Regions from separate parts of the Achromobacter sp. ES-001 genome, predicted to be linked through region 1. Evidence: predicted binding sites of a transcription regulator. Region 1 holds the regulator's gene; the other holds the start of a gene.
What was found. The regulator LexA, encoded in region 1, represses DNA repair genes until DNA is damaged. The targets are predictions, from matches to a motif close to ACTGTATNNNNATACAGT.
Positions count from the first base shown of each region.

Region 1 (15,891 bases):
GAGGTTGCGCAGGTGGCGGAGTCCGTCACCACGCGCACGGCGCGTTCAAGCAGTTGAATGTCGGCCTCGTGCTGGCGCGCCACATGCGGGTCTTCGAAGAAGATCACGCGCTGGCACTGATGCTCAAGCACCAGTTCGGCAATCTGCGCGTCGCCGCCCAGCGGACCGCTCAGGTAGCGATGCACCCACGGCGTATCCTTGGGCCACCCGCGCGACCATGCCAATTCGTTCAGCCGGCCGCCGGTTGTGCCTGTCGCCACGCGCCGGGCAAACTGCGACAACACGTCGAAATGCTCGCTGGCAAAGGCCACCATCTCGTCTTTGAGCGCATCGTGCGCGATCATGGCCAGCGTCTGGCCCGTGAAGTTGAACAGGCGCGACACGGACGCATCAGGCGCCAACCCGGCATGCACGCGTTCCACTTCCATCCATTCGATGGCACCGGCCACCGTTGAAATAAACGGCCGGCCATGCGTGATGCACTGGCGCTTTAACGCCAAGGCTTCCGGGAAAATCGACGACGGATCCACCGGGTCGATCAGATAGATAGCGCCGTCGAACGGCGCCTGCCCGTCGCGCCCTTCGGTCACGCGCGCCACCAGCTTCATCAGTCCGCCTTCGCGCCCGTAGGGATACCGGATCAGCCCGCTGTAGCCTTGCAACATCCCTTCGCGCACGATGGCGTCATGGGTGCGGCCGACGGTGTGCAGTTGGACTCCCAGCTCGCGTATCGTGGACGAGCACGCGCGCAACCAGGTGAACAAAGCGGCATCGGGGGTTTCGTGGTGCAGCCGGTTGGCGGCCAGGCCAAAGCGCAATGGAGCAGCGGGCATCAGTAGACTCGGACAAGGTGGAACACAACGTACGGATCCTTGATGATAACGTGGCCGCTTGACGCCGGCACGGCGGCACGACGTCCGCGCAAACAAAAACGCCCCCATCCGGGAGCGTATTTGTTTGATGCGGTCAGTCCGCTTCGTCGATCCAGGCCATCTGGATGGCTTCAAGGATTTTTTCGCCACAGTGGGCGGGGTCGTCGTTGAAACCGGGCAAGGCCATGACCCATTCGCGCAGCTGCGTGAAGCGCAGCGTTTTGGGGTCCACGTCAGGATGCGCGTCGACCAGGGCGGCCGCAACGTCGTAGGTATCGGTCCACTTCATCAATGGCCCTCTTTGGCATGGTTGATGGTGTACTTGGGAATTTCAACCGTCAGGTCAGCATCGGTCACCAGCGCCTGGCACGACAGGCGCGACGTGGGCGTCAAGCCCCAAGCCTTGTCCAGCAAGTCCTCTTCGTCGTCCGTCGCGTCTTCCAGTGCAGAATAGCCCTGCTTGATGACCACATGACAGGTGGTGCACGCACACGATAGTTCGCAGGCGTGTTCGATGTCGATATGGTTGTCCAGCAAAATGCGGCAGATCGACACGCCCTTGGGCGCGTCCTCGATTACGGCGCCTTCAGGGCAGTAGTCGGGATGAGGCAATACAGTCAGTTTCGGCATAGCGTCTTATCAGGCAATCTCATCAAGTTTTCGACCCGCCAAGGCGGCGCGAATGCTGCGGTCCATGCGGCGCGCGGCGAAGTCGTCGGTTGCGGCCGACAAGGCCTGCACGGCGCCCTTCACGGTGTCCACATCGTCGGCAGCTTGGGCGTCGATGGCGGCTTGCAGGCATTCATCAACGCGGCGGCGCTCGTCGGCGTCCAGAAGGTCGCCGTCAACCGCCAGCGCGGCTTGTACGGACTCCACCAACTGGCGCGCGTCCACTTGCTGCTCGCGCAACATGCGGGCGCGGGCGTCGGTATCGGCTTGCGCCACGCTGTCGGCCAGCATCTGGGCAATTTCGTCGTCGCTTAATCCGTAAGACGGCTTGACCGACACGGCGGCCTCGACGCCCGTGCTTTGCTCGCGCGCAGTCACGCTGAGCAAGCCGTCGGCATCCACCTGGAACGTCACGCGGATGCGCGCGGCGCCCGCCACCATCGGCGGAATGCCGCGCAGTTCGAAGCGAGCCAGGGAACGGGAGTCCGCCACCAGGTCGCGTTCGCCCTGCACCACATGAATGCTCATGGCAGTCTGGCCGTCCTTGAACGTGGTGAACTCCTGGGCGCGCGCCACGGGAATGGTGCTGTTGCGCGGGATCACCCGTTCAACCAGCCCGCCCATGGTTTCCAGACCCAGCGACAGCGGAATCACGTCCAGCAGCAGCCAATCTTCACCCGGTGCGCGATTACCGGCCAGCAGATTCGCCTGCAACGCCGCGCCCAGCGCGACGACTTGATCCGGGTCCAGGTCGGTCAGGGGCTCCGTGCCAAACACCTTGCCCACTGCGGCCCGCACGACAGGCATGCGCGTCGCGCCACCCACCATCACCACGCCTTTCACGTCCGCCGGCGTCAAAGACGCATCGCGCAGCGCGCGGCGCGCGCAATCCAGCGTGCGTTCGATAAGCGGCTGGGCCAAGGTTTCGAATTCGGCGCGGGTCAGTACCAGATCCACGTTGCGGCCGTCGGCCAGCGCCAGCTTCAGCGTCGCGCTGTCCGCGCTGGACAAGGCTTCACGCGCGGCGCGCGCAGCCATCAACAAACCACGCCGGTCAGCGGCAGAAAACTCGCCGGCCGCCAGCTTGGCCACAGCGTGATCGACAATCAACGCATCAAAATCGTCACCCCCCAGCGCCGTATCGCCGCCGGTGGAGATCACTTCGAATACGCCCTGCGTCAGCCGCAAGATGGAAATATCAAAGGTGCCGCCGCCCAGGTCATAGACGGCGTAAACGCCTTCCGATGCGTGGTCCAAGCCATAGGCGATGGCGGCAGCGGTCGGTTCGTTCAGAAGGCGCAGTACGTTCAGCCCGGCCAGCCGCGCGGCGTCGCGCGTTGCCTGGCGCTGGGCGTCGTCAAAGTAAGCGGGCACGGTAATCACCGCGCCCACCAAGTCATCGCCCAATACGTCTTCGGCGCGCTGACGCAGCACCGCCAGAATCTGGGCCGACACTTCAACAGGGCTCAAATCGCCCTGCACCGTGCGGATCCGGACCATGCCGGGCGCGTCCACGAATTCATAAGGCGCACGCGTGGCACGCGCCTCTTCCAGCGAACGGCCCATGAATCGCTTCACGGAAACTACGGTATTCAAGGGGTCTTCGGCTTGCTGCGCGAGGGGCTCGCGGCCCGTTGTGACTTTGCCACCCGGCAGGTAGCGCACCGCCGACGGCAGCAGGGCATGGCCCTGCGCATCGGGCAGCACTTCAGCCACGCTGCTGCGCACTGCCGCAACGAGGGAATTGGTAGTGCCCAGATCGATCCCCACCGCCAGCTTGCGCTGGTGCGGCGCGGGCGATTCACCGGGCTCGGATATCTGCAATAAGGCCATGATCTATTTTTTTCTGGTCAGTTGGCGGCGATGTGCAGGCACCCGGTGCTCGGGCGCCACAACGCAGCGTTGGCTATCCAGCGGGCTGGGCGTGCGCCAGCTCTTGCGCCAGTTTTTCCACGAACATCCATTCGCGTACCTTAAGGCCCGCGGCGGCATGGTCGTGCTCATCGTCCAGCAGGCGCTTAAGCGTGGCGCGCATCGACACGCGAGCCTCGTCCAGTTCCGTGCGCAGGGTCGCCAGCGCGTCAGCGTCGTCGCGCGCGTCGTCCAGCATTTCGCGCCACGTCATCTGCTGCATCAGGAACGCCGTGTCCATGGACGTGTTGCTCTCGGTCTGCAAGTCCACGCCCGCCTGTTCGCACAGATAGCGGGCCCGCAGCAAGGGATCGCGCAAAACGCGATACGCCTCATTGGCGCGCGCCGCCCATTGCATGGCGACACGGCGCTCGGCGGGGCTGGCGGTGGCATAGCGATCGGGATGCACCTGCGCCGCGACGGCTCGCCACGAGGTTTCCAGTGCTTGCGCATCCAGGTCAAAGCGGGCCGGCAAGCCGAACAGGCTGAAGTGGTCGTCTACAGCCAAGACTTACACCGTGAACGACTCGCCGCAGCCGCAGGTCGCCTTCTCGTTGGGGTTGCGGAACTTGAAGCCTTCGTTCAGGCCTTCCCGGGCGTAATCAAGCTCGGTTCCGTCCAGGTAAGCCAGGCTTTTGGGGTCAATGAAGACCTTTACGCCGAAGCTCTCGAACACGACGTCTTCCGGCGCCGAGTCGTCCACATATTCCAACTTGTAGGCCATGCCGGAACAGCCCGTCGTCCTAACGCCGAGCCGCAAGCCGATACCCTTTCCGCGCTTTTGCAAGTAGCGGCCGATGTGGGTGGCAGCCTGTTGGGTCAGGGTAACGGACATGATCAGCCTGCCACCGCTTCGGCTGGGGCCGAATGCTTCTCTTTGTAGTTCTGCACCGCGGCCTTGATAGCGTCTTCGGCCAGGATGGAACAGTGCACCTTCACCGGCGGCAGCGCCAATTCTTCGGCGATCTGCGTGTTGCGGATGTTCATCGCTTGATCCAGCGTCTTGCCCTTGACCCATTCGGTCACGAGCGAGCTGGACGCAATGGCGGAGCCGCAGCCGTAGGTCTTGAAACGCGCGTCTTCGATCACGCCGGCTTCATTGACCTTGATCTGCAACTTCATGACGTCGCCACAGGCGGGCGCGCCGACCATGCCGGTGCCAACCGATTCGTCCGACTTGTCGAACGAACCGACGTTGCGCGGGTTTTCGTAGTGATCCAGAACTTTGGTGCTGTAAGACATGTTATTTCTCCACGTATTTCTTGGCGCGGGCGCTTAGTGCGCGGCCCACTGCACAGTGTTCAAGTCAATGCCTTCCTTGGCCATTTCCCACAGCGGCGACATATCGCGCAGCTTGCCAACGCGGCTCTTGAGCAATTCAATCGCGTAGTCCACTTCCTTTTCGGTCGTGAAGCGGCCGAGCGTGAAACGGATGGAACTGTGCGCCAGTTCGTCATTGCGGCCCAGGGCACGCAACACGTACGACGGTTCCAAGCTGGCCGACGTGCAAGCCGAGCCGCTGGAAACGGCCAGTTCCTTGATCGCCATGATCAGGGACTCGCCTTCGACATAGTTGAAGCTGACGTTCAAGTTGTGCGGCACGCGCTGGTCCATGTCGCCGTTCAGATAGACCTCTTCGATCTGCGACAGGCCATTCCACAGGCGATCACGCAGCATGCGGATGCGCTCGTTTTCGGTACCCATTTCTTCGCGCGCCAGGCGGAAAGCCTCGCCCATGCCGACAATCTGGTGCGTAGCCAGCGTGCCCGAGCGGAAACCGCGCTCGTGGCCGCCACCGTGCATTTGCGCTTCGATACGGATGCGCGGCTTGCGACGCACATACAGCGCGCCGATGCCCTTCGGGCCGTACGTCTTGTGCGCCGAAAACGACATCAGATCAACCTTCAGCTTTTGCAGGTCGATTTCCACCTTGCCAGTCGCCTGAGCGGCGTCGACGTGGAAAATGATGCCCTTTTCGCGGCAGATTTCGCCCAGCGATTCGATGTCCTGGATAACGCCGATTTCGTTGTTCACCATCATCACCGACACCAGCACCGTATCAGGTCGCAGCGCGGCTTTGAACGTGTCCAGGTCGATCAGACCGTCGTCCTTCACGTTCAGGTAGGTGACTTCAAAACCCTGGCGTTCCAGCTCGCGACAGGTGTCAAGCACTGCTTTGTGCTCGGTCTTGACGGTGATGACGTGCTTGCCGCGTTCCGCGTAGAAATTCGCAGCGCCCTTGATGGCCAGGTTATTGGACTCGGTCGCACCAGAAGTCCAGACGATCTCGCGCGGGTCGGCGTTGACCAGCTTGGCGACTTCTTCGCGGGCGCGTTCGACGGCTTCTTCCGAATCCCAACCATACGCATGGCTACGGGAGGCCGGATTGCCGAAGTTCTCGTACAGCCACGGCACCATCTTGTCCACGACGCGCGGGTCGACGGGGGTGGTGGCCGAATAATCAAAATAAATCGGACGGGTGGTCATGTCTACAACTCCTGATACTGCTTATACGGTGGCGTTAGCCGCGACGGTCGTGGTCGGGGAATTGGCAGCGGCATTGGCGCCGCCCACCCGATTGACACGTACTGCGCAGGCCTGCGCTTGATTGCTGGCTTCCTGCAACTGGCGCACGCGCTGCTGATCGACCAGATCTTGCAGGGACACCGAATCCAGGTAATCGACCATCTTGCGGTTCAACGTCGCCCAGAGTTCGTGCGTCATGCACTTACCCGGCTTGCCGTCATTGCCGCTTGTACAGTCGCGCTTGCCGCCACAGCTGGTGGCGTCCAGCGGCTCGTCCACTGCAAAGATGATGTCCGCGACGGTCACATTGCGTGCAAGGCGCGCAAGCGAATAACCGCCGCCCGGGCCGCGCACGCTGTCCACGAGTTCGTGGCGACGCAGTTTCCCGAACAGCTGTTCCAGATAGGAAAGCGAGATGTTTTGACGCTGGCTGATGGCCGCAAGAGTGACCGGGCCGCTGTGCTGGCGCATCGCGAGATCGATCATGGCAGTCACGGCGAAACGCCCTTTGGTAGTTAGCCGCATGGTGGGTTCCCTGTGATTCGGCAATGGCCGCCAGCGAATCCGGCGGTCAATACCCGAGTAATTGGGTCAAGTATAGCCTATTCCCGACTAATTTGGTATGGCTCCTGGCCAGAAAAAACCGCGCTGTTGCGCGGTTTTTTCGTTGCCATGTACCCCAAGAGCCGCACTGTGAGCGGCTCTACGGAAAAGCGGTCAGGCCGCTTGGTACTGGGTAGCGCGCTTGCGGACCAATTCCAGGACACCTTGGCAGGCGTCTTCCAAGTAATCGAGAACCTTGCCAAAACCATCCGCGCCGCCATAGTAAGGATCGGGCACAGTGGCCTCTTCAAACTCATTGGCGAAGCGCATCAGCAGCATCAGCTTGTGCTGATAGGTCTTGGGGCACTGCTGCTGCATCGCAGACAGGTTGTCCCAATCCATGGCGAGGATAAGATCGAAGTCGCGGAAATCCTCTGCGGTGACCTGACGGGCCTCACAGTGCGTGATCTCGTAGCCGCGTTTACGTGCCGCAGCCTGCGCCCGGGCATCAGGCGCCTCGCCGATATGAAACGCATGCGTGCCCGCAGAGTCAATGCGAACAACGTCGCTCAACCCCGCGTCATTCACCAAATGGCGAAACACGCCCTCTGCGCTCGGCGAGCGACAGATATTGCCCATGCAAACGAAAAGTACCTTGGTCATCATGGGAGTAAGTGTGAGGGAAAACCCGAGATAAGGCAAGCTTTTTTTGCAAAGAAACAAATGAGTAAAGGTCGGCCGGGGTGTTAAAAAACCCCTTTAGTATCAAATAGTTATCGAGATATTTAAACGTCACCCCTCCACTCCCAGTGGGCGCCAGGCGCCCTTTCCTGCTGTGCGCGCATATCGATCGTCCTTCGCACCATTTTCAGCATTATGTCAGCTACCTGTCAGCCCATACCGACGCGCTGCGCGGCGCGAGCGCTTATACGGCCCCATCAAGAAGAACACGTTGCTTCAGCGCGGTAAGCGCATCGCGCGCGGCAGCGGCCTGCTCGAATTCCAGATTTCGAGCGTGGTCCATCATCAGCTTCTCCAAGCGCTTCAACTCGCGAGCCAAGGCCTTCTCGTCCTTGAGGAACTCGGCTGGCACGGCGGCCTCAAGGGCGTCGTGCTGCACTGGCGCGACGATGCCGTCGATCAGCTCACGCACGGCCTTGCGGACGCCGCGCGCCGTAATGCCATTGTCGATATTAAACTGCAGCTGCTTGGCGCGCCGACGGCTGGTTTCCTCCATCGCGCGCTGCATCGAATCCGTAATGCGGTCTGCATAGAGAATGGCGTGGCCGTTCAGGTTGCGGGCCGCGCGGCCAATCGTCTGGATCAAGCTGCGCTCGGATCGGAGGAAGCCTTCCTTGTCGGCGTCAAGAATGGCCACGAGCGAAACCTCGGGAATATCCAGCCCCTCGCGCAGCAGGTTGATGCCCACCAACACATCAAAGGTGCCCAGGCGCAGGTCCCGCAGGATTTCCACGCGCTCGACGGTATCAATGTCGGAGTGCAAGTAGCGCACCTTGACGCCGTGTTCGCTAAGGAAATCCGTCAAATCCTCGGCCATGCGTTTGGTCAGGGTGGTGACCAGCACCCGCTCGCCCACCGAAACCCGCGCCTTGATTTGGCCCAGCAAGTCGTCCACCTGGGTGCGGGCCGGCAATACCTCGACCAAAGGATCGACCAAGCCAGTGGGCCGAACGACCTGCTCAACGACGTTGTCAGCGTGTTCTTTCTCGTAAGCCGCTGGCGTGGCCGACACGAAGACGCATTGGCGCATCCGCGCCTCGAATTCTTCAAGCTTGAGGGGTCGATTGTCCATCGCGGATGGCAACCGGAACCCATATTGCACCAACGTTTCCTTGCGCGACCGGTCGCCGCGATACATGGCGCTGAGTTGGCCAATGGTCACGTGGCTTTCGTCGATGAACATCAGCGCGTCGGACGGCAGGTAATCGATCAACGTGGGTGGCGGGTCGCCTGGTGCGGCGCCGGACAGGTGGCGGGAGTAGTTTTCGATCCCCTTGCAAAAGCCTAACTCCTGCAGCATTTCCAGATCGAACCGCGTGCGCTGTTCCAGACGCTGGGCTTCGACCAGATGACCGTCGTCCACGAAGCGTTTGACACGCTCTCGCAGCTCCACCTTGATCGTTTCAATCGCGCGCAGAACCGTATCGCGCGGGGTGACGTAATGCGACCCGGGATACACGGTAAACCGTGGCAGCTTTTGCCGAATGCGGCCCGTCAGGGGATCAAACAACTCCAGGCTTTCGATCTCGTCATCAAAAAGCGTCAGGCGCAGCGCCAGCTCGGGGCTTTCTGCCGGGAAGATGTCGATGGTTTCGCCACGGACCCGGAACGCCCCCCGCGTGAATTCGGCGTCATTGCGGGTGTATTGCATGGCAACCAGACGCGCCAGGATTTCCCGCCGCGAGATCTGGTCTCCGCTGCGCAGAATCAAAACCATCGCGTGGTAGTCGCCGGGATTACCAATACCGTAGATGCAAGACACCGTGCCGACAATAATAGTGTCCCGGCGTTCAAGCAGGCTCTTGGTAGCCGATAGACGCATTTGTTCGATGTGCTCATTGATGGACGAATCCTTTTCAATGAACAGGTCGCGCGTCGGGACATAGGCCTCGGGCTGGTAATAGTCGTAGTACGAAACGAAATACTCGACCGCGTTCTTCGGAAAGAACTCCCGCATTTCGGCATATAGCTGCGCCGCAAGCGTTTTGTTGGGCGCCAACACCAGCGCAGGGCGTCCCAGCCGCGCGATCACGTTCGCCATGGTGTAGGTCTTGCCCGAGCCCGTCACGCCCAGCAGCGTCTGGAACATCAGGCCGTCTTCGATACCCTGGGTCAACCCGTTGATCGCGGTGGGCTGATCGCCGGCCGGAGGATAGGGCTGGAACAGCTGGAACGGGCTACCGGGATATTCCACAAAGCGCGGTTCCGCGCCAGCAACGGGCGGTGCGTCAGCCGATACTGGTACCACGGCATTTCCAGCGAGATTCTGGGCCAGATCTCCCGCGCCGCTCGGGTCTATTGGGCTGTTTGGCATGCTAGACTGTTCCAGGGTAAACCCCCCATTATCCACAGCACCTCGTACTGCGTCCACCCATCCTCATCAGAGTCCCATGAGCAACCTTTTCGATTCCGTCGAACTCGCGCCGCGCGACCCCATTCTTGGTCTGAACGAACAATTCAACGCGGACACGCGTCCGGGTAAAGTCAACCTGGGCGTGGGCGTGTACTACGACGACCAGGGACGGATCCCCCTGTTGGGCGCCGTTCGCAAGGCCGAAACCGCCCGCATCGAAGCGGCCGCCGCTCGCGGCTATTTGCCCATCGAAGGCATCGCCGGCTACAACCAGGGCGCTCAAGCCCTGTTGCTGGGTAAGGATTCCGCGTTGGCCGCAGCCGGTCGCGTGTTGACCACCCAAGCGCTGGGCGGCACCGGCGCGCTTAAGATTGGCGCCGACTTCCTGCGCCAATTGCTGCCCTCTTCCAAGGTGTTGATCAGCAACCCCAGCTGGGAAAACCACCGTGCGCTGTTCGAGCGCGCCGGCTTTGAGGTCGGCACGTATTCGTACTATGACGCTTCCACCCGCGGCCTGAACTTCGAAGCCATGCTGGCGGACTTGAAAGCAGCCCCGGCGCAGACCGTCGTCGTGCTGCACGCGTGCTGCCACAACCCGACCGGTGTGGACCCCACGCCGGAGCAATGGAAGCAGATCGCCGCGGTTGTGAAGGAAAACAACCTGGTTCCGTTCCTGGACATCGCCTACCAGGGCTTTGGCGAGGGCCTGACCGAGGACGCCGTCGTCGTGCGCATGTTCGCCGATCTGGACATGACCATGTTCATCAGCTCGTCGTTCTCGAAGTCGTTCTCGCTTTACGGTGAACGCGTGGGCGCACTGACGATCGTCGCTGGCAGCAAGGAAGCGGCGGGCCGCGTCCTGAGCCAGCTCAAGCGCGTCATTCGCACCAACTATTCCAACCCGCCGACCCACGGCGGCACGGTGGTGTCGACGGTGCTGAACACGCCGGAACTGTTCGCCATGTGGGAAGAAGAACTTGCCGGCATGCGCGACCGCATCCGCCTGATGCGCAAGCAATTGGTGGAAAAGATCAAGGAACACGGCGCCAAGCAGGACTTCAGCTTTGTCCTGCAGCAACGCGGCATGTTCTCGTACTCGGGCCTGACGTCGGCTCAAGTGGATCGCCTGCGCGAAGAGCATGGCGTGTACGCGGTGTCCAGCGGCCGCATCTGCGTGGCTGCGCTGAACAGCGGCAACATTGACAAGGTAGCTGCCGGCATCGCCGCCGTGCTGTAACGCCTGCCTGTACGGGCCGTCCGAGGCCCTGTTATGACGAAACGGAGCCCTGCGGCTCCGTTTTGCTTTCGGGCCCGCCGCCGGCTTGCTTTTTTCCGCTACGTCCCCCAGAATGGCGCTGTATATATGTACAGTCCGCTTATACCGGATCACCGCCATGGCCAGCAAACTCACCGACCGCCAGCAACAAATCCTGGACCTCATCCGGCAGACCGTCACGCGCACCGGCTTTCCGCCAACGCGCGCCGAAATCGCCCAGGCCCTTGGTTTCCGTTCACCGAATGCGGCAGAAGACCACCTCAAGGCATTAGCCCGCAAGGGTGCTATCGAGCTCACCGCCGGCGCCTCGCGAGGCATACGGTTGAAAGACGGGCCCTCCCAGTCTCAGACGTCTCTGGCCATACCTTCTTTGGCGCAGTTGCTGCTGCCGTTGGTCGGGCGCGTTGCGGCAGGCAGCCCTATCCTTGCGGCCGAACACGTCGAACGCGAGGTTGGCGTGGACCCCCATCTTTTTGCCCAAGCGCCCGATTACCTGCTGAAGGTGCGCGGCATGAGCATGCGGGATGCGGGCATTCTGGAAGGTGACTTGCTTGCGGTGAAGAAGGCCTCTGAAGCGCGCAACGGCCAGATCGTCGTGGCACGTTTGGGCGACGACGTGACGGTCAAGCGCCTGCAACGCACCAATGGGCACATCGAACTGCTGCCGGAAAATCCGGACTTTCAAACCATCATCGTTGAAGCAGACCAAGAGTTCGCGCTGGAAGGCATCGCCGTCGGTTTAATCCGTACGCACGCGTTGCACTGACGCAGCACGGGGTAGATCAGGCACGGTCTGCCTAGCCTCGCCGTAGCGTTCGCCCGGCAACGGCCATAACCAAAGTTACCGCGAAGGCCAAAATGATGGCCATAAAAAAACCCCGCCACGTGGCGGGGTTTTTGTTGGGCGCCCATACTTCGGGCGCCCGGCCATACCAGCTGATCAGTGCTTCAGAACCGGGTCCGTCGAGCCGGGCTCGGCAGGCTTGGTCACCAGCGCGTCTTTGACGGCTTCTTCCTCGGCCAGAGGCTCCGGCAGACGCTCCAACGCTAATTCCAGCACCTTGTCGATCCAGCGGACCGGCACGATCTCAAGTTGGTTCTTGACGTTATCCGGGATCTCCGCCAAGTCCTTGACGTTTTCCTCGGGAATCAAGACCGTCTTGATACCGCCACGGTGGGCCGCCAGCAGCTTTTCCTTCAGGCCGCCGATAGGCAGCACTTCGCCGCGCAGCGTGATCTCACCGGTCATGGCAACATTGGCGCGCACCGGAATGCGCGACAACGCCGAAACCATGGCCGTGGTGATCGCGATACCCGCGGACGGGCCGTCCTTGGGCGTCGCACCTTCCGGCACGTGGACGTGCATGTCGTGCTTCTCGAAGACGCTGTCGGCAAAGCCCAGGCGACGAGCGCGGGACCGCACCACCGTGCGAGCCGCTTCCACCGATTCCTTCATCACGTCGCCAAGCGAACCCGTACGCTGGATCACGCCCTTACCCGGCATGTCCGCCACTTCGATTGTCAGCAGATCGCCACCGACCTCGGTCCAGGCCAGACCGGTCACCTGACCAATCTGGTTTTCCTTCTCGGCCATGCCGAAGGTATAGCGGCGCACGCCCAGGTAGTCGCTCAGGTTGTCGCCCGTGACGTTGACCGGCTTGACCTCGATGGTCTTGCCTTCCGCCTTGGCACGATCATTCTGGGTCAGCAACTGCTTGATGACCTTGCGGCAGATCTTGCCCACTTCGCGTTCAAGGGCGCGCACACCGGCTTCCCGGGTGTAATAGCGAACGATATCGCGCAGCGCACTGTCATCGACCGTCAGTTCGTTGTCCTTCACGCCGTTGTTCTGCATCAGCTTGGGCAGCAGATGGTCGCGAGCGATATGGATCTTTTCCTCTTCCGTGTAACCGGACAGGCGGATCACTTCCATACGGTCCAACAGAGCCGGCGGGATGTTCAGCGTGTTGCTGGTGGCCACGAACATGACGTCGGACAAATCGAAGTCGACTTCGATGTAGTGGTCCTGGAACGTGTGGTTTTGTTCCGGGTCCAGCACTTCAAGCAACGCCGAAGAAGGATCGCCGCGGAAGTCCATGCCCAGCTTGTCGATTTCATCAAGCAGGAACAAGGGATTGCGCACGCCGACCTTCGACATGTTCTGCACGATCTTGCCGGGCATCGAACCGATGTAAGTACGGCGATGGCCTCGGATCTCGGCCTCGTCACGCACGCCGCCCAGCGCCATACGCACGAACTTGCGGTTCGTGGCCTTGGCAATGGACTGGCCCAGCGAGGTCTTGCCGACGCCCGGGGGGCCGACCAGGCACAGGATCGGTGCCTTGACCTTGTCTACGCGCTGTTGCACGGCAAGATATTCGAGAATGCGTTCCTTGACCTTTTCCAGACCGTAATGGTCGTTGTCCAGCACCGTCTCGGCGTTGGCGATCGAGTTGTTGATCTTGCTCTTCTTCCTCCAGGGGAGGTTGATGAGCGTATCGATGTAGTTGCGCACCACGGTGGCTTCGGCCGACATGGGCGACATGAGCTTGAGCTTCTTGAGCTCGGCATCGGCCTTTTTACGCGCCTCTTTGGGCATGTGGGCAGCGATGATCTTCTTTTCAAGCTCTTCGATGTCCGCGCCCTCTTCCCCCTCGCCCAACTCCTTCTGAATGGCTTTGACCTGCTCATTCAAGTAGTAGTCGCGCTGGCTCTTTTCCATCTGCTTCTTCACGCGGCCGCGAATCCGCTTTTCGACCTGAAGAATGTCGATTTCGGTTTCCAGCTGGGTAAGCAGACCTTCAAGGCGCTCGGACGTGCCGACGATCTCGAGCATTTTTTGCTTCTGCTCGAGCTTCAGCGGAAGATGCGCGGCGATCGTGTCAGCCAGGCGACCCGCATCGTCGATGCCGGCCAACGAGGTCAGGATCTCCGGAGGGATCTTCTTGTTGAGCTTTACGTACTGTTCGAACTGGGCAACGATCGCGCGGCGCAGGGCCTCGGTTTCGGAGCCCTGCATGGCGTCCGGCTCGATCGGCGTCACCTGGCAGGTGAAATGCGAATCGGCATCTTCGATGCTGTTGATGCGGGCACGCTGAGTGCCTTCGACCAGAACCTTAACGGTGCCGTCGGGCAATTTGAGCATCTGGAGGATGCCGGCAACGCAGCCGATCTCGTAGACGTCTTCGGGGGTGGGATCATCCTTGCCGGCGGATTTTTGGGCCACCAGCATGATGCTTTTGCCCGCTTCCATCGCAACCTCGAGCGCGCGAATAGAGCGCGGACGGCCGACGAACAGCGGGATGACCATGTGCGGAAACACCACGACGTCGCGAAGTGGGAGCAAAGGCAGGTCGATCGGGTCGGAAGGCAGGGTCTGGCTGGCAGACATAGGAGGTTCCTCGGTATGACTCGGCGTATCGGGGACGGGGAGCCTGGGAGAGAGTACCCGGGCTATCCGCGTCAGTTACGTCTGTTATGGGAACAATAGCCGAAAATTCAAGATCCCGGCTGCCGGATAGGCAAAAGGCAAAAAAAAATGCCCCGGAGGGCACTCCTACGGCAAAAAAACCCGTTACAGGAACGGGCTTTTTTGAAATATCAGGCTGCAGCGTCGCGGACTTCTCCACGCTCCGGCTTGTCGGATTCGCCGGCTTCGTCCGCATAGATAAGCAAGGGCTTGCCCTCGCCTTCGATTGCGTTCTCGTCGACGACCACACGCTTTACGTTGCCCTGCGAAGGCAACTCATACATGGTGTCCAACAGCGTTTGTTCGATGATCGAACGCAAGCCCCGGGCACCCGTCTTACGCTTGAGCGCCTTGCGGGCGATCGCCTTCAACGCTGCGGGACGCAGGTCCAGCTCGGCGCCTTCCATGGCGAACAGCTTCTGGAATTGCTTGAGCAAAGCGTTTTTTGGCTCGGTAAGGATCTGAACCAATGCCGCTTCGTCCAGCTCGTCCAGCGTGGCGACCACGGGCAGACGACCCACCAGTTCCGGGATCAAGCCGAACTTGATCAGATCTTCGGGTTCGACTTCCGAGAACAGCTCGCCTACACCGCGTTCGGATTTGGCACGCACCGAGGCCGAGAACCCGATGCCGGACTTTTCGGTACGGTCACGGATGACCTTTTCCAGTCCGTCGAAGGCGCCGCCCACGATGAACAGGATGTTGGTCGTGTCCACTTGCACGAAGTCCTGATTCGGATGCTTGCGTCCGCCTTGCGGGGGCACCGAGGCAACCGTACCTTCGATCAGCTTGAGCAGCGCCTGCTGCACGCCTTCGCCGGAAACGTCGCGCGTAATGGACGGGTTGTCCGACTTGCGGGAAATCTTATCGATTTCGTCGATGTAGATAATGGCGCGTTGCGCTTTCTCGACTTCGTAGTTGCAGTTTTGCAGCAACTTCTGAATGATGTTCTCGACGTCTTCGCCGACGTAGCCGGCTTCGGTCAGCGTCGTGGCGTCAGCCATGACGAAAGGCACATTCAGCATGCGCGCCAAGGTCTGCGCCAACAGCGTCTTGCCCGAGCCCGTGGGTCCGATCAGCATGATGTTGCTCTTGGAGAGCTCGACTTCGTCACCCTTGATCTCGCCGTGACGAATGCGCTTGTAATGGTTGTAAACCGCCACGGCCAGCATGCGCTTGGGCGAGTTCTGCCCAATGACGTACTGGTCGAGGAAGGTCTTGATTTCGGCCGGAGTGGGCAGCTCGGAACGAATCGCCGCGCGCGCGGTCGCTTGCGCTTCCTCGCGGATGATGTCGTTGCACAGATCTATGCATTCATCACAGATGAACACCGACGGACCCGCGATCAGCTTGCGGACTTCATGCTGGCTTTTATTGCAAAACGAGCAATGCAGCACTTTTGCGTCTGCCGATCCCTTTTTTTCAGGCATATTTGTTTCGTATCTCAGGTAAAGATGCGCCAGACCGATAACGGGTCCAGCGCATGCGCTTACTCAAACTTGGTGGCAGCGGGTTCGGATCAACCTGGAAG
Region 1 is NZ_CP079940.1:3,738,429-3,754,319, forward strand. It holds gene KYT87_RS16745 (methylglyoxal synthase) at 1-833, opposite strand, end outside; gene iscX (Fe-S cluster assembly protein IscX) at 967-1,161, opposite strand; gene fdx (ISC system 2Fe-2S type ferredoxin) at 1,161-1,502, opposite strand; gene hscA (Fe-S protein assembly chaperone HscA) at 1,512-3,374, opposite strand; gene hscB (Fe-S protein assembly co-chaperone HscB) at 3,448-3,960, opposite strand; gene iscA (iron-sulfur cluster assembly protein IscA) at 3,964-4,287, opposite strand; gene iscU (Fe-S cluster assembly scaffold IscU) at 4,290-4,694, opposite strand; gene KYT87_RS16780 (IscS subfamily cysteine desulfurase) at 4,728-5,939, opposite strand; gene iscR (Fe-S cluster assembly transcriptional regulator IscR) at 5,961-6,503, opposite strand; gene KYT87_RS16790 (low molecular weight protein-tyrosine-phosphatase) at 6,696-7,187, opposite strand; gene uvrB (excinuclease ABC subunit UvrB) at 7,447-9,576, opposite strand; gene KYT87_RS16800 (amino acid aminotransferase) at 9,653-10,852, shown strand; gene lexA (transcriptional repressor LexA) at 11,010-11,657, shown strand; gene lon (endopeptidase La) at 11,832-14,282, opposite strand; gene clpX (ATP-dependent Clp protease ATP-binding subunit ClpX) at 14,492-15,790, opposite strand.

Region 2 (15,891 bases), 910 kb from region 1:
CCACGCCGGCCTGAAAGGCGCGCCACGGCGCGGGTCGATGCGGGGCGGGATGCACCACGCCCGCCCTGCTCGCGACCCCAACGCCGCGCTGCACCGCGACCACGGCATGGCGCTGCTGTCGGCATTGGCCGCGGGGGTGGCCATTTCGGTGTGCTGCGCATTCTGGATCGGCACGGCCTGGAGCAACGGCGCCACGGCCGCGTTGATGGCCGCCATCTTCAGCTGCTTCTTTGCGTCGCAGGACAACCCGGTGCCCGGCATCATGCAGTTCCTGACCTACACGGTGTATTCGATTCCGCTGTCGGCGCTGTACCTGCTGGGCATCATGCCCGCCATACATTCGTTTGAAATGCTGGCGCTGTCGATGCTGCCCACCGCCTTCGTGCTGGGCATTTTCATCGCGCGCCCCGCCAGCACCGGCAAGGCCATGGCGATGCTGTTCGGCTTTTTGGGCACCATGGCGCTGCAAGACACCAACACCGCCGACATCGTGTCGTTTATCGATACGCAGGTGGCGCAGTGCATGGGCGTGGCCACGGCGGCCATCATCGCCGCCATCTTCCGCACGGTCAGCGCCGACTGGAGCGCCCGCCGCATCCAGGCCGCCAACTGGAAAGAACTGGCCACGCTGGCCAGCTCGCCGCGCGCGCCGTCGCGCCATACCTACACCGCCCGCATGCTGGATCGCATCGGCCTGTTGCAGCCGCGCCTGGCGCTGGCCGAGCGGCCCGACGACCTGGTTGCCGCCGACGCGTTGAAGGATTTGCGCGTGGGCCGCGACATCACCGAATTGCAACGCGCGCGTCGTCACCTGCCGATGGCCGAAGCCACGATCCAGCCGGTGCTGAACAGCCTGGCGCAGTTTTTCCGCGCGCGCTCGGCATGGCGCGTTGGGGAAAAGACGCCGGAGTTCCTGGCGCAAATCGACCGCGCGCTGTCCAGCGTGGCCGCCACGCCGCAAGGGGTGGCCGCGCGCGACCGCGCGGTGGTGGCGCTGGTGGGCATCCGCCGCGCGTTCTTTCCCGACGCCCCCGACTACCAACCCGCCCGTCCCACCATGGAGGGCCACGCATCATGATCGGCGAATTCAATCTGTACGGCATTTACTTCCCCTGGCTGCTGGTGCTGGGCGTGGTCACGCTGGGCGTGGCCTGGGCCTTGCGCCGCGTGCTGGCGCGCATCGGACTGTATCGCCTGGTGTGGCACCCCGCGCTTTTTGATCTGGCGCTGTTCGTGGTGCTGCTGTATGGCGTGTCGCTCATTTCCCCTTATTTTCTTCAGAGATAGGTATGAAACTTCCCAACGCCCTTCGCCCTGCCGCCATCGGCAAGTTCGCGGTGACGGCCATCGCCGTCGCTGCCGCGGCCTACGCCGGCTGGCAGTTGTGGGTGCACTATGAAGTCGAGCCCTGGACGCGTGACGGCCGGGTCAAGGCCTACGTGGTGCAAGTGGCGCCCGACGTATCCGGACTGGTGACCAGCGTGCCCGTGCACGACAACCAGGACGTCAAGGCGGGCGACTTGCTGTTTGAAATTGACCGTGCCCGCTTCCAGCTGGCGTTTGATCAGGCGCAAGCGTCGGTGCGGTCTCAACAGGTGGCGCATGACCAGGCGCTGCGCGACGCCAAGCGCAACCGATCGCTGGGCCAGTTGGTGGCCGCCGAAGCCGTCGAGCAAAGCCAGACCAAGGTGCAGCAGACCGAGGCGGCGCTGGCGCAGGCGCAGGTGCAATTGAACACGGCGCGCCTGAACCTGGAACGCAGCCGCGTGGTGGCCGCCAGCGATGGCCGCATCACCAACCTGGATCTGCGCGCCGGTTCGTACGCCACGGCAGGCCGCGGCGTGATGGCGCTGGTGGATGCGGGCTCGTTCTACGTCGAAGGCTACTTCGAAGAAACCAAGCTGCCCGGCATCCACGAAGGCGCACCCGTCACGGTGACGCTGATGGGCGATTCGCGCCACATCCGAGGCCACGTCGAAAGCATCGCGATGGGCATTGCCGACCGCGACCGCAGCACCGGCGCCAACCTGCTGCCCAACGTGAACCCGACCTTCAACTGGGTGCGCCTGGCGCAGCGCATTCCGGTGCGCGTGAAGATCGACGACGTGCCCGAGGGCGTGCGACTGGTCGCCGGCCAGACCGCCACCGTGTCGGTGGACCCCACGCCCGCACCGCGGCAAGCCGCCGCCGACACCGCCAACCGCTGACCCCCGCACCGCGCGCCCATCAACCCTTCTTTCTTCTCATATCAACGCCAAGCCGTAGCTGCCATGAACACCAAATTTCTTCTGCCGTTGACGCTGGCCATTGCGCTGGCCGGATGCACCACCGTGGGCCCTGATTACCAGGTGCCCGCCGCGTCGGTCGCCCAGCGACAGAGCGCGGGCGCCCCCTTCGTCGAGGCAGGCTCCAAGGTGTTTGCACAGGAAGCGGTGACCGGCCATTGGTGGCGTCTGTATAACGATCCCGTGCTGGACGGGCTGGTGGAAAAGGCACTGTCCGCCAACACCGACCTGCGCGTGGCCAGCGCCAATCTGGAGCGTGCCCAGGCCGCCGTGCAGGAATCGCAGGCGCAGCAACAACCCGGCATCGGCGTGAATGCGTCGCCCACGTTCGGCCATGTGTCCGGCTTGCAGGAGCTGCAACCCGGGATCGACCCGCCCAACCACTGGGCCTATTCCACGGGCGCCAGCGTGTCGTACCAGCTGGACCTGTTCGGCCAGATCCGCCGCGCCATCGAAGCCGCCACCGGCGATGCCCAAGCCGCCCAGGCCGCTTACGATGCCACCCGAGTGACCGTGGCCGCCGAAACCGCGCGCGCCTACGCCAACATGTGCGCGGCGGGCATGCAGCTGGCCTCGGCCCAGCACTCCGTGCAGGTGCAAAAGGAATCGCTGGACGCCGTCAGCCGCTTGCAGCGCGCCGGCCGGGGCACCACGCTGGACGTAACGCGCGCCCGCAGCCAGCTGGAACAATTGCAGGCCAACCTGCCGCCCTTCCAGGCGCAGCAGCGCACGGCGCTGTACCGCCTGGCCGCGCTGACGGGACAAACGCCGAACGACATCCCCGCGTCTTTGCTGCAATGCGCCGCCGCGCCGCGACTGACCAGCACCATTCCCGTGGGCGATGGCGCCGAGCTGCTGCGCCGCCGCCCTGATATCCGCCAAGCTGAACGCACGCTGGCGGCGGCTACCGCGCGCATCGGCGTGGCCACCGCCGACCTGTATCCCAAGGTCACGCTGGGCCTGTCCGCCGCATCGGGCGGCCCGGCCGCCATGTTCGGCGACCGGGGCACGTTCAGCTGGAGCGTGGGTCCGCTGATCTCGTGGACCCTGCCGAACACGGGCGCGGTGCAGGCCCGCATCGCCGAAGCCCAAGCCAGCACGAAGGCGGCGGTGGCGCGCTTTGACGCCACGGTGCTGAACGCGCTGCGCGAAACGGAAAGCGCGCTGGTCGTCTACGCCCGCCAGCTGGACCGTGACGCCGCCTTGCGCGCCGCCCGCGACCAAAGCGCCGAAGCGGCCTCGCAAGCGCGCCGCCTATTCCAGTACGGCAAGACGGATTACCTGACCGTGCTGGACGCCGAACGTACGTTGGCCACCAACGAAAGCGCTCTGGCCGCCTCGCAAGCCGAACTTAGCAGCGACCAGATCGCCGTTTTCCTGGCCTTGGGCGGCGGCTGGGAAAAGTAGCCCGACGCGCCTCTCGCACAAAGGCCCCGCCTGGCAGGCGGCGGCATTCCAAAGCGCCCGACCGGGCGCTTTTTTTCGTCCTGTCCCGGCCGGCCGGAAGCACGCTGAGCCAGCGCCGGGCCGCGATGCCCATCCCGATTCGCCACGCTCATCAAATCCATTTCCATAATATGGATGGATCATTGCCGTACGGCTTTTCGCGCCCGTAGAATCCGGTGCATACCTACATCAAGATACGAGACAAGCTGGGGCTCCCGCCCTTCGCCTTCGCCCCGCCGGGCAGCAACGCGATAAAACAAATCCATAATATGGAATCAAACGGCACGACGATCGACGCCAGTGTGCTCGACAGCATCACCAAGCTCGGCAGCGCGGACGCCGGCCGCGTGGTGATCGCCGGGTCCCACGGCGGACGCTATGCCGCCTATTGCGCCGCGCGCGGCCGGGTGCGGGCGGTGATCCTGAACGACGCCGGCTTGGGGCTGCGGCAAGCGGGTATTGCCGGCCTGTCGGACCTGCAACGCTGGGGCGTGCCCGCCGCCACCGCCGACTATCAAAGTTGCCGCATCGGCGACGGCGCGGACATGCTGCGCCGCGGTGTCATCAGCCACGTCAATTTACGGGCGCAGGCCTTGGGCTGCGTGCCCGGCATGCGCGTGGCTGAGGCCGCCGCGCGGCTGGCCTTGTCGTCAGCCGTTTACCCGCTGCCCACGTTGCAAAACGAGTCCCGCATGGTGTTGCGGGCGGCGGCCGATGGCACCCCACAAGTCATCGGCGCGGACTCCGTATCGCTGCTGGATCAACGCGACGATGGCCGCATTGCCGTCACGGCATCGCACGGCGAACGCCTGGCCGGCCTGCAAACCGACGGCGTCAAGGCCGCGCCCCGGCTGGTCACCTTCAACGATGCCGGCATGGGCCGTGACGGCGCGGGCACCGGCCGGCTGCCGCTGTTGCAGCAGCGCGGTATCGCCGCGTTGACGGTGTCGGCCGATAGCGCCTGCATCGGCGACGCGCGCTCCTGCTACGACGAAGGCGTGATCTCGTCAGCCAACGCGCGCGCCCGTGATCTGGGCGGCCGCGTCGGCACCCCACTGAAAACCTTTATCGATGCCCTGCTCAACGGGCGCGCCAACACTTAAGACTCAGGAGCACACCTCGCATGTCGGAAAAACTGGAAATCACGGGCGGCGAAGCCATCGCGCGCATGTTCGCCGCGCACGATGTCGGCTTGATGTTCGGCATGGGCGGCTTTCAGCTGCTGCCGTTCTACGACGCCGTGCGTCGCCTGAACCTGAACCATCACCTGATCAACGACGAGCGCTGCGCCGTGTTCGCGGCCGACGCCTACACCAAGGTCAGCGGGCGGCCCGGCGTGTGCGACGCCACGCTGGGGCCGGGCGCCACGAATCTGGTCACCGGCCTGGCCGAAGCCTTCAACGCCGGCACGCCGCTGGTGGCGCTGGTGGGCGATTCGCACCGTCTGCATTCGTGGAAGAACATGACGCAGGAAGCGCGCCAGCTGGAAGTGCTGCGGCCGGTGGTGAAAGATGTGCTGCGCATCGAGATGATCGAGCGCATTCCGGAATTGGTACGGCGCGCCTTCGCCGTCGCCACCAGTGGACGCCCCGGCCCCGTGGTGCTGGACGTGCCCGAAGACATCGCACACGCGGTCCACGCCTTTGACGCCGACGCGTTCTACGCCAGCGCCAACACCCGCCGCGCGCCGGCGCTGCGCTGCCGGCCCGACGCGGACGACCTGGCACAAGCCGCCAGCATGCTGGCCGGCGCCGCGCGGCCCTTGATGCTGTGCGGCGGTGGCGTGCACATCAGCGACGCCGCGTCGGCAGTGCAGGCCTTCGCGCAGCGCTTCAACATCCCGGTGGCCCACACCATGAGCGGCAAGGGCGCCATCGCGTGCAACGACCCGCTTAACGCCGGCCTGTTCGGCCGCTACAGCCGCATCGCGAACGACTTCATCGCCAAGGCCGATTGCCTGTTCGTGGTGGGCTGCAAGCTGGGCGAAGTGGCCACGCGCCGCTACGAGCTGTTGAGCGCCGGCGCCCCCGTCATTCATCTGGACATCGTGGCCGAGGAATTTGACCGCACGACCACGCCCGCCCTGCGTCTGTGGGGCGACGCCCGCGCCACGCTGCAAGAGCTGGCCCAGCGCATGGCCGACCAGCCGCTGCAAACGGACCGCCAAGCCTACGCGGACGAAGTCGGCCAGGCGATGCACACGTGGCGCGAATCCGTGCAGGGCAAGCTGACGTCGCCGGATAGCCCCATCGGCATGGCGCGACTGATGCACGAGATCAACGCGACGCTGCCCGAAGACGGCATCCTGGTGGCGGACGGCGGCTTTGCCGCGCACTGGGGCGGCCTGCTGTTCGACACCAAGCGCGCCGGGCGCGGCTTCGTGCCGGACCGGGGCTTTGCGTCCATCGGCTACGGCATTCCCGGCGCGATCGGCGCCGCGGCCGCCGCGCCGGGTCGGCAAGTCATCAGCCTGACCGGGGACGGCGGCTGCAATATGTCGCTGGGCGAATTGGAAACGGCGGTGCGCATGGGCCTGGCCTTCACGCTGGTGGTGGTGAACAACGCGGCGTCGGGGTATATCAAGGCGCTTCAGCATCTGATGTACGGCAGCGGCAGCTATCAATCGTCGGACCTGGTGGAAACCAACTACGCCAACGTGGCGCGCGCGCTGGGCTGCAACGGCATCCGCGTGGAAGACCCCGCCGACATCCAGGCGGCGTTGGCCAGCGCGTACGCCTGCAAGGACCGCCCCACCATCCTGGACGTTGTGGTGACGCGCGACCCGGCGCACATGCTGCCAGGGGTGGACAGCCGCGCGGCGAAGATCAAGCCCGGCGACCGCATCGCATGATCTTCGGCCTGGGCACACGGCGGAATGCATACAGCAGAACGCACACAGCAGAACGCAGGTAGCAGCCCCCCCCCGTAGCGGACACACAGGCCGGCACAAGGCCTGGTATCCGCGCAAATGCCGGACGCACAACAATATCAAGCAAGGAGACAACATCATGAAGAGAAGAACCTGGATCACCCTGGCGGCCGCGGCCCTTGCCGTATCGCTGTCGGGCGCGGCTGCCGCGCAGTCCAACTACCCCGACCGCCCGGTGCGGCTGATCGTTCCGTTCCCGCCGGGCGGCACGTCCGACGTGGTGGGCCGCATCTTTGCCGAAGCGCTGGGCAAGCAGTTGGGCCAGCCGGTGGAGGTGGAAAACCGGGGCGGCGCGGGCGGCACGGTGGGCACGCGCGCGGTGGCGTCCGCCGCGCCCGACGGCTACACGCTGCTGCTGGGCACATCCAGCACCAACGGCACCAACTCCGCCGTGTACCAGAACCTGCCCTACGACGCCGTCAAGGATTTCACTCCCGTCACGCAGATCATCCGTGTGCCGGGCGTGATCGTCGTCAACAAGAACTTTCCGGCCAAGGACTACGCGCAGTTCTTTGCGCTGGTCAAGGGCGCGCCGGGCAAGTATTCGTATGCGTCGTCGGGCAACGGCGGCGCCACGCACATGGCCATGGAGTACTACAAATCGCTGTCGGGCCTGGACATGATGCACGTGCCGTATCGCGGCACGGGGCCGGCCTTGAACGACGTCATCGCCGGGCAGGTGCCGATACTGTGGGACACCGCCGCCTCGTCCATGGCGCACATCCAGTCGGGCAACCTGCGGGCAATCGTGGTGGCGGCCAAGGCGCGCCTGCCGCAACTGCCCGACGTGCCCACCTTTGCCGAAGTGGGGCTGCCGGATTACGACGCCGAAATGTGGAACGGGCTGCTGGCCCCGGCCGGCCTGCCCAAGGACGTATTGGCCAAGCTGAACGACGCATCGCGCAAGGCGCTGGCCGACCCCGACGTGCAGGCCAAGTACGCGGGCGTGGGCGCCTATGTGGTGGCGGACAAGCCGGATGCATTCGGCGCGATGATCCAGGCGGACGTGTCTAAGTGGAAGAAGGTGGCCGACTTCGCCCACATCTCGGTGCAATGACATGGGACAACGCGTCAAGGACAAGGTCGCGCTGGTGTTCGGCGCGGGGTCGTCGGGGCCGGGATGGGGCAACGGCAAGGCCGCCGCCGCCCTCTACGCACGCGAAGGGGCACGCGTGTACGCGGTGGATGTGCGGGCAGAGGCCGCCCAGGAAACCGAACGCGTCATCCAGGCCGAAGGCGGACAGTGCCGCGCGCTGGTGGCCGACGTGACGCAGTCGGCGCAGATCCAGGCCGTGGTGGCGCGGGTGCTGGACGAGGCCGGTCGCATCGACATCCTGCACAACAATGTGGGCATTACGGAAATGGGCGATCCCATCGAGGCGTCAGAGGAAAGCTGGCACCGGGTGCTGGACACCAACCTGACCGGCGTGTTCCTGACCTGCAAGCACGTGCTGCCGGCCATGCTGGCGCAAGGCGGCGGCTGCATCGTCAACATTTCGTCGCTGGCCTCGATTCAGGTCAACACCTATCCGTACACGTCCTACTACGCGGCCAAGGCGGGGCTGAACCACCTGACCCGGTCGCTGGCGGTGCGCTACGCGCCGGACAATATCCGCGTCAACGCGGTGCTGCCCGGCGTGATCGACACGCCGCTGATCTACCAGCAGATTGCCGGCCAGTTCCAGGATGTGGAGGAAATGCGCCGCCGCCGCAACGCCGCCAGCCCGATGGGCCGGATGGGCGACGCCTGGGACGTGGCGCATGCCGCCCTGTTCCTGGCCAGCGACGAGGCCAAATACATCACCGGGGTGTGCTTGCCGGTCGATGGCGGCAAGGCCTGCGCGGGGCGATAGCCGGGGTTGTGGCGCCGGATGGGGTTGTGGTTGTGGCTGTGGCTGGGGCTGTGGTTGTGGCTGTGGTTGTGGTCGTGCCTGGGGTTGGGGCTGTGGTTGTGGCTGTGGTTGTGGTTGTGGCTGCGACCTGCCTGCGCTCAGGCGCGCGGCAGCAGATCCGCCGACAGTTCGGACGCGGCGCGTTGCAACGCGGCCACCACATCATGCAGCCGTGCCCCCGACAGCCGCGAGCGGATCGCCGCCACGCTCAGCGCGGCCACCACGTTCTGCTCACGGTCGAATACCGGCACCCCCACGCCCAGCATGTCGGGGATGATGCGCCCCGGGTTCAGCGCATACCCCTGCTTGCGCGCGGCGGCGATGTCCTCGCGCAGCATGTCGGTGGACGGCAGGTCGGGCGCGGTGGTGGCGTCGTAACGAGCCAGCACGCGGTCGATATCGTCATTGGGCAAAAACGCCAGCAGCGCCAGACTGCCCGCCCCCACGCCCAGCGGCCGCCGGTGGCCCACTTCCAGCGTCAGGATCTTGATGGGAAAGTCGCCCGTCTTGCGGTCCACGCACACCGCTTCGTGGCCCGAGCGCACCGATAGAAAGCTGGTATCGCCCGTGGACTGTGCCAGCCGCAACACGGCCGATTCGGCGATGGCCTTGATGCCATGGCGGCTTTCGGCAGCCAGGCCCAGGATGTAAGACTCGCGCCCCAGGCTATAGGTCTTTAGCTTGGGGTTCAGCGACAGGAAACCCTCTTGCAGCAAGGCCGACAGCATGCGGTGCGCGGTGGGCGGCGTCAGGCCGATGTCGCGCACGACATCGCTCAAGCCCACGCCACGCGCGGGCGCGGCGCCCACGTATTTCAACAGGCGCAGCACCCGGAAAATGCTTTGTGCGCCGCCCACGGAATCGGCGGCGCGCGGCGAGGCCGGCACGGAAGAACGCGCGGTGCTCATCGCGCGATCAGTGCAGCGTAGTGCCGTCGGGCGGCGTCTGGTTCAGGCCCAGCGCCGCTTCCCAGCTGCGCAGCGGCACGCAGGTCTGCAAGCGGACAATGGCGCGTTCGATCAACGCGGGATGCAGTTCATGGCCGACGTGGCTGGCGATATCGATAGTGGAATCGCCATGCAGCGCCTCCAGCCGCGCCTGGGCCGCCTGGATGTGGGACACGTTCATGATCGGGTCGTCGGCGCCATGCAGCAGGTGCAAGGTGGTGAATTGCGGGGCGGTCTTGGGCAATTGGGCATAGCGCCCCGAAAACGCAATGATGCGGCCGGCCATGCCGTCATGGGCCTGCACCAGTTCCAGCGCCATGATCGCGCCCTGCGAAAAGCCCGCGATCGCCGTGTCCGACTGCAATAGTTTGAAGCGGGCCTGCGCCTGGCGCACATAGGCTTCCAGGGGTGGCATGGCCGCCGCCACGCGTTCGGCGCGATTGTCTTCGGTCACGCCGCGCACCGAAAACCACTGGCGCCCGGCGTTGCCGCCGTCAAAGGGCTCGAAACCCTCGGGCACCAGCACCGCCGCCGTCGGAAAGGCCGCGCGCACGGCCTGGGCCAAGGGCCGCAGGTTATCGGGCGACCCGCCCACGCCGTGCAGCAGGATGAACAACTGGCGCACGTCGACGCCCGCCTCGGGTAGGAATTCAAGAGATTCGGTAGATGCCATGAAACTGCTCCGTGCTGGCCCGGGCCGCTGGACTGCGCCGCGATGGCCGCATTGTAAAATGCGCGGCTTTACCGTTGGCGGCCTGCTTGGCGTTGGCGGCCGCGTGGCGACCGGTTGACGGTCGCCTGGCTGCCTGGTCGCCTGGTCGCCTGGTCGCCTGGTCGCCTGGTCGCCACCAGCGTGACCGGACCCCGCCCACCCCTTGCCTGAATGCCGCCACGGCGGCCCCTTGACCCCCTGCAATGCAAACACAAACCCCCGATTCTGGCGCGACTCCCGCTAGCCGGAATCAGCTGCACCGCGTGCTCAAGGCGCGCCACCTGACGATGATAGCGCTGGGCGGAGCCATCGGCACCGGCCTGTTCGTGGCCTCGGGCGCGGCCATCGCGCAAGCCGGCCCGGGCGGCGCCCTGCTCGTCTACCTGGTGATCGGCCTGATGGTCTACTTCATCATGACCAGCCTGGGCGAGCTTGCCACCTTCATGCCGGTGTCCGGGTCGTTCTGCACCTATGCGTCGCGCTATGTAGACCCCGGCTTCGGCTTCGCGCTGGGATGGAATTTCTGGATCAGCTGGGCCACGGTCGTCGCCGTGGACGTGGTGGCCGCCCAATTGGTCATGGCGTACTGGCTGCCGGACACGCCGGGCTGGATATGGAGCGTGGCCTTTTTGGCACTGACCTTCGGGCTAAACGCGTTTTCGGCGCGCAGCTTCGGCGAGGCCGAATACTGGTTCGCCATCATCAAGGTGGTGGCGGTGCTGTGCTTTATCGCCGTCGGGCTGGGCATGCTGGTGGGCATCATCCACAGCGGCGATCAGGTCGGCCTGGTGAACTGGACCATCGGCGATGCGCCCTTCGTGGGCAACGCGGCCACCTGGGTCGGCGTGGCCATGGTGGTGGCCTATTCCTTCCAGGGCACCGAACTGGTGGGCGTGGCCGCCGGCGAATCCGAAAACCCGCGCCGCAACGTGCCGCGCGCCATCAACAACGTGTTCTGGCGCATCCTGCTTTTCTATGTGCTGGCCATTCTGATCATCGGCCTGCTGCTGCCCTATACCGACCCGCAACTGCTGCGCAACGAAGTGGAAGACATTGCCGTCAGCCCCTTCACGCTGGTGTTCCAGCATGCCGGCCTGCTGTCGGCCGCCACCGTGATGAACGCGGTGATCCTGACGTCGGTGCTGTCGGCCGGCAATTCGGGCATGTACGCCGCCACCCGCATGCTGTTCAACATGGCGGCCGAGGGCCAGGCGCCCGCGCTGTTCAAGCGGCTGACGCCTGGCGGCGTGCCGCTATACGCGCTGCTGGCCACCACGGCGCTGGCCTGCCTGTGCCTGTTCAGCGTGGTCTACAGCCCCAAGGCCGTCTATATCTGGCTGCTGAATTTTGCGGGCATGACGGAATTCATCGTCTGGTTGAGCATCGCGATCAGCCATTACCGCTTTCGCCGGGGCTACGTGCGGCACGGCTACGACACGGCCGACCTGCCCTACAAGGCCGGCCTGTTCCCGTTTGGGCCGGTGCTGGCCTTTGTGCTGTGCCTGGTGGTGACGCTGGGCCAGAACTACCAGGCGTTCTTGCAGGATCGCATCGACTGGATCGGGGTGGTGTCCACGTATCTGGCCATTCCGCTGTTCCTGGCGCTGTGGATCGGGCATCGCGTGGTGAAGAAATCGCGCTGGGTGCGCTACGGCGACATGCGCTTTTACGGGCTGGATCTGGATCGAGGATAGGCCTGGCCGGACGGGCCGACACCCGAAAAGGGTGACAAAAGGGCAGCAAAGGGATCACCGAAGGGCGACAAAAAGGAAGCTACAATACTGTATATTCATACAGTAATGATGACTCCTGAACGCATCCATCCCGCGTTGTGGCGCGCCACCCAGTTGGCTAAAGGCGCCGCGCGCAACCTGCCTACCGGGCACGCTTCGCTTTCCGCCGAGCTGCCGGACGGCGGCTGGCCGCTGGGGTCTCTTATCGAACTGTTGACGCCGCATCCGGGCGTGGGCGAAATCCGCCTGCTGCGCCCGGCGCTGGCCCAGCTGGAAACGCGCCGCCCCATTGCGCTGGTCCAGCCGCCGCACGTGCCCCACATCGCCAGCTGGATGAGCTGGCGGCTGGACCCCCGGCAATTGCTGTGGGTGGCGCCGCAAAAACCCGTCGACACCCTGTGGGCGACGGAACAAATCCTGAAAAACGGCAGTTGCGGCGCCCTGATCTGCTGGTTGCCGCACGTGCGCCCCGAATCCCTGCGCCGCCTACATCTGGCGGCCCAGGCCAGCGACCTGCTGTTCATTGCCATCCGCCCGGCCAGCGCCGCGCAAAACGCTACCCCCGCCCCGTTGCGGCTGGCGCTTGCGCCGGCCCCGGGCGGTTTATCCGTTCATATTCTGAAGCGCCGGGGGCCTGTCTGCGACACCCCGCTGTACGTGGGCCTGGAGCCCGGCGCGCTTACGCCGTCTTCTCCCCGCCATGCGCCTCTGGATCGCCGCCTTCCTGCGCTGCCTGCCGCTGGACGTACTACGCCCGCACTGGCCGCATGAGGGGCACGCGTTCGCCGTCCTGGACCAGGAACGCGTTGCCGCCCTCACCCCCGCCGCCCGCCAGGCCGGCGTCAAACCGGGCATGCGCCGCGCCGGCGCGGCCGTTATCGCCCCCCAGGTCGAGCTCTTGCCCCGCCAGCCCCAAGCCGAAGCCGACACCCTGCACGGCGCGGCGCTGGCGCTGCTGCAATACACCCCTGAAATTGCCCTGGGCGATGCCGACACCGTGCTGTTGAACGTGGGCGCCAGCCTGATGTTCTTTGGCGGCCCGCGCGCGCTTGCCCGGCGCATACGCGCCACCCTGCAAGCGCTGGACCTGCGCGTGTCGCTGGGCATGGCGCCCACGGCCCGGGGCGCCTGGCTGCTGGCGCATCGGGCCGGCCGCCGCATGCCCCGGCGCACGCTCACCCTGCCCACGCTGGCCCGCCGGCTGGACGCCCTGCCAGTGGCGCTGCTGCCCCAGGCGCAGGCGCGGCTGGACTGGCTGGGCGACATCGGCTGCCATACCCTGGCCGACCTGCGCGCCCTGCCGCGCGCCGGCCTGCAACGGCGCAGCGCGCCCGACCTTCTGCCGGCCCTGGACGCCGCCTATGGCCAGGCGCCCGAACTGTATCGCTGGATCGAACCGCCCAACCAGTTTTCCCGGCGCATCGAACTCATGGACTACGTCGAGCACACCGACGCCGTGCTGGCAGTGGCGCGCCGCCTGGCCGAGCAGCTGGGCGGCTGGCTTACCGCCCGGCAACTGGCGGTGCGCCGCGTGGTGCTCTGCATGGAACACGAACGCGGCCGCCATGCCCGCCCGCCCACCGAACTGGAACTGGCGCTGGCGCAACCGGTCTGGCAGGCGCCGCAGATCTTGCACCTGCTGCGCGAAAAGCTGAACCACGTCACGCTGGAAGCGCCCGTCATCGCCGTATCGCTGCTGGCGCCCGACACCGTGGAACAGCCCGCCGTCAGCACCACCTTGTTCCCCGAGCCCGGCGGCACCGCGGCCGACCACGCCCGGCTGCTGGATCTGCTGGTGGCCCGGCTGGGTCGCGACCAGGTGCGCCATGCCCATCCCACGCCCGACCACCGCCCCGAAGCCGCCAATTCCTGGGGCGATGCGCTGGCCACCCCGCGCCCGCCCCAGCCCCTGCCGCCCTTGCTGGACCGCCCCTTCTGGCTGCTGGAAACGCCGCTGGCCTTGAAGCTGTCGGGTCATCGCCCCCAGTACGGCGGCCAGCCGCTGCGGCTGGTGCGCGGGCCGGAACGCATCGAAAGCGGCTGGTGGGACCCGGCCCTGACCGTGCGCGATTACTTCGTTGCCGAAGACGCGGCGGCGGCGCGCTACTGGATCTACCGCGAACGCGACGCCGAACACGCGCGCTGGTTCCTGCACGGGCTGTACGCTTAAGGCCGGCCCATGCAAGACGATCCCTACGACCCGTCCGACCCGGCCGACCCCGCCGACCCCGCTGCGTTAGCCACCCTGCCCGGCTACGCCGAGCTGCAATGCCAGTCGAATTTTTCCTTCCTGCAAGGCGCCTCGCACCCGGAGGAACTGGTCGCGCGCGCGGCGGAACTCGGCTACGCCGCGCTGGCGCTGACCGACGAATGCTCGCTGGCCGGCGTGGTTCGCGCCCACATGGAGGCCAAGACCCAGAAGCTGCCGCTGATCATCGGCGCCACGTTCCAGCTGCGCGCCGCGCCCGACGCCGCCCCGCTGGGCCTGACCCTGCTGGCGCAAACCCGCGAAGGCTACGGCAACCTGTCCGAACTCATCACGCTGGCCCGCACCCGCGCCCCCAAGGGCGAATACCGGCTGGCCCCCGAAGACCTGACCCACCCGCCCAAGGGCTACGAACACCTGCGCCAGTTACCGGAATGCCTGGCCATCCTGACGCCCGCCTACGGTACCGACGCCGACCGCCTGGCCGAGCAGGCGCGCTGGCTGGCACGCGTGTTTGCCAACCGCGCCTGGGTCGGCTTGAACCTGCTGTACCGGTCGCGCGACGACCAGCACCGCGCCGCCGTCGAACACGCCGCCCGCCAGGCCGAGCTGCCCGTCGTAGCGGTGGGCCAGGTGCAGATGCATGTGCGGTCGCGCAAGCCCCTGCACGACACGCTGGCCGGCATCCGCACCCGCCAGACCGTCGCCCAGTGCGGCTACGAATTGTCCGAAAATGCCGAGCAGCATCTGCGCACCCGCATGCGCCTGGCCAACCTGTATCCGCCCGACGCGCTGGCGCAGACCTTGGTGGTGGCGCGCCGCTGCGCGTTTTCGCTGGACGAACTGCGCTACGAATACCCCGACGAGGTCGTGCCGCCCGGCCACACGCCCGCCTCTTATCTGCGCCAGGAAACCCTGGCCGGCGCCGCCCGCCGCTTTCCTGCCGGCGTCCCGGAAAACGTCGAAGCCCAGATCGAAAAAGAACTCAACCTGATCGGCGAGCTGCACTACGAAGCGTATTTCCTGACCGTCTACGACATCGTCCAGTACGCGCGCAGCCAGGGCATCCTGTGCCAGGGCCGGGGGTCCGCCGCCAACTCCGCCGTCTGTTATTGCCTGGGCATCACCGCCGTCGATCCGGCCCGAGGCAACAACCTGTTTGAACGTTTCATCAGCAAGGAACGCAACGAACCCCCCGACATCGACGTGGACTTCGAACACCAGCGCCGCGAAGAAGTCATCCAATACATCTACGACAAATACGGACGCGACCGCGCCGCCCTGACCGCCGTGGTCATTTCGTACCGGCCGCGCAGTGTGCTGCGCGACACCGGCAGCGCACTGGGCGTGGACCTGGGCGTCATCGACGCGGTGGCGCGCGCCCATCAATGGTGGGACGGCAAAAAGGAAATGCTGCGCACGCTGGGCACCTGCGGGCTGGACCCGGAATCGCGCGTGGCGCGGCAATGGGCGTCGCTGGCGCAAACCATGATGGGCTTTCCACGCCACCTGTCGCAGCACCCCGGCGGCTTTGTGATTTCACGCGGCAAGCTGTCGCGGCTGGTGCCCATTGAAAACGCCGCCATGCAGGACCGCAGCGTCGTGCAATGGGACAAAGACGACCTGGACGCGCTGAAACTGCTGAAAGTGGACGTGCTGGCGCTGGGCATGCTGTCCGCCCTGCGCCGCACGCTGGAACTGGCCGGCCAGCGCCGGGGCCGGCCGCTGGCGCTGCAAGACA
Region 2 is NZ_CP079940.1:2,826,178-2,842,068, reverse strand. It holds gene KYT87_RS12885 (FUSC family protein) at 1-1,078, shown strand, start outside; gene KYT87_RS12880 (DUF1656 domain-containing protein) at 1,075-1,287, shown strand; gene KYT87_RS12875 (HlyD family secretion protein) at 1,290-2,207, shown strand; gene KYT87_RS12870 (efflux transporter outer membrane subunit) at 2,271-3,692, shown strand; gene KYT87_RS12865 (hypothetical protein) at 4,001-4,834, shown strand; gene KYT87_RS12860 (thiamine pyrophosphate-binding protein) at 4,855-6,582, shown strand; gene KYT87_RS12855 (tripartite tricarboxylate transporter substrate binding protein) at 6,740-7,717, shown strand; gene KYT87_RS12850 (SDR family NAD(P)-dependent oxidoreductase) at 7,719-8,513, shown strand; gene KYT87_RS12845 (IclR family transcriptional regulator) at 8,651-9,460, opposite strand; gene ypfH (esterase) at 9,468-10,172, opposite strand; gene KYT87_RS12835 (amino acid permease) at 10,415-11,905, shown strand; gene imuA (translesion DNA synthesis-associated protein ImuA) at 12,011-12,715, shown strand; gene KYT87_RS12825 (DNA polymerase Y family protein) at 12,645-14,114, shown strand; gene KYT87_RS12820 (error-prone DNA polymerase) at 14,124-15,891, shown strand, end outside.
Region 2: a site for LexA is predicted at 11,992-12,009, ahead of imuA (translesion DNA synthesis-associated protein ImuA). Genes of this name have one in related genera too.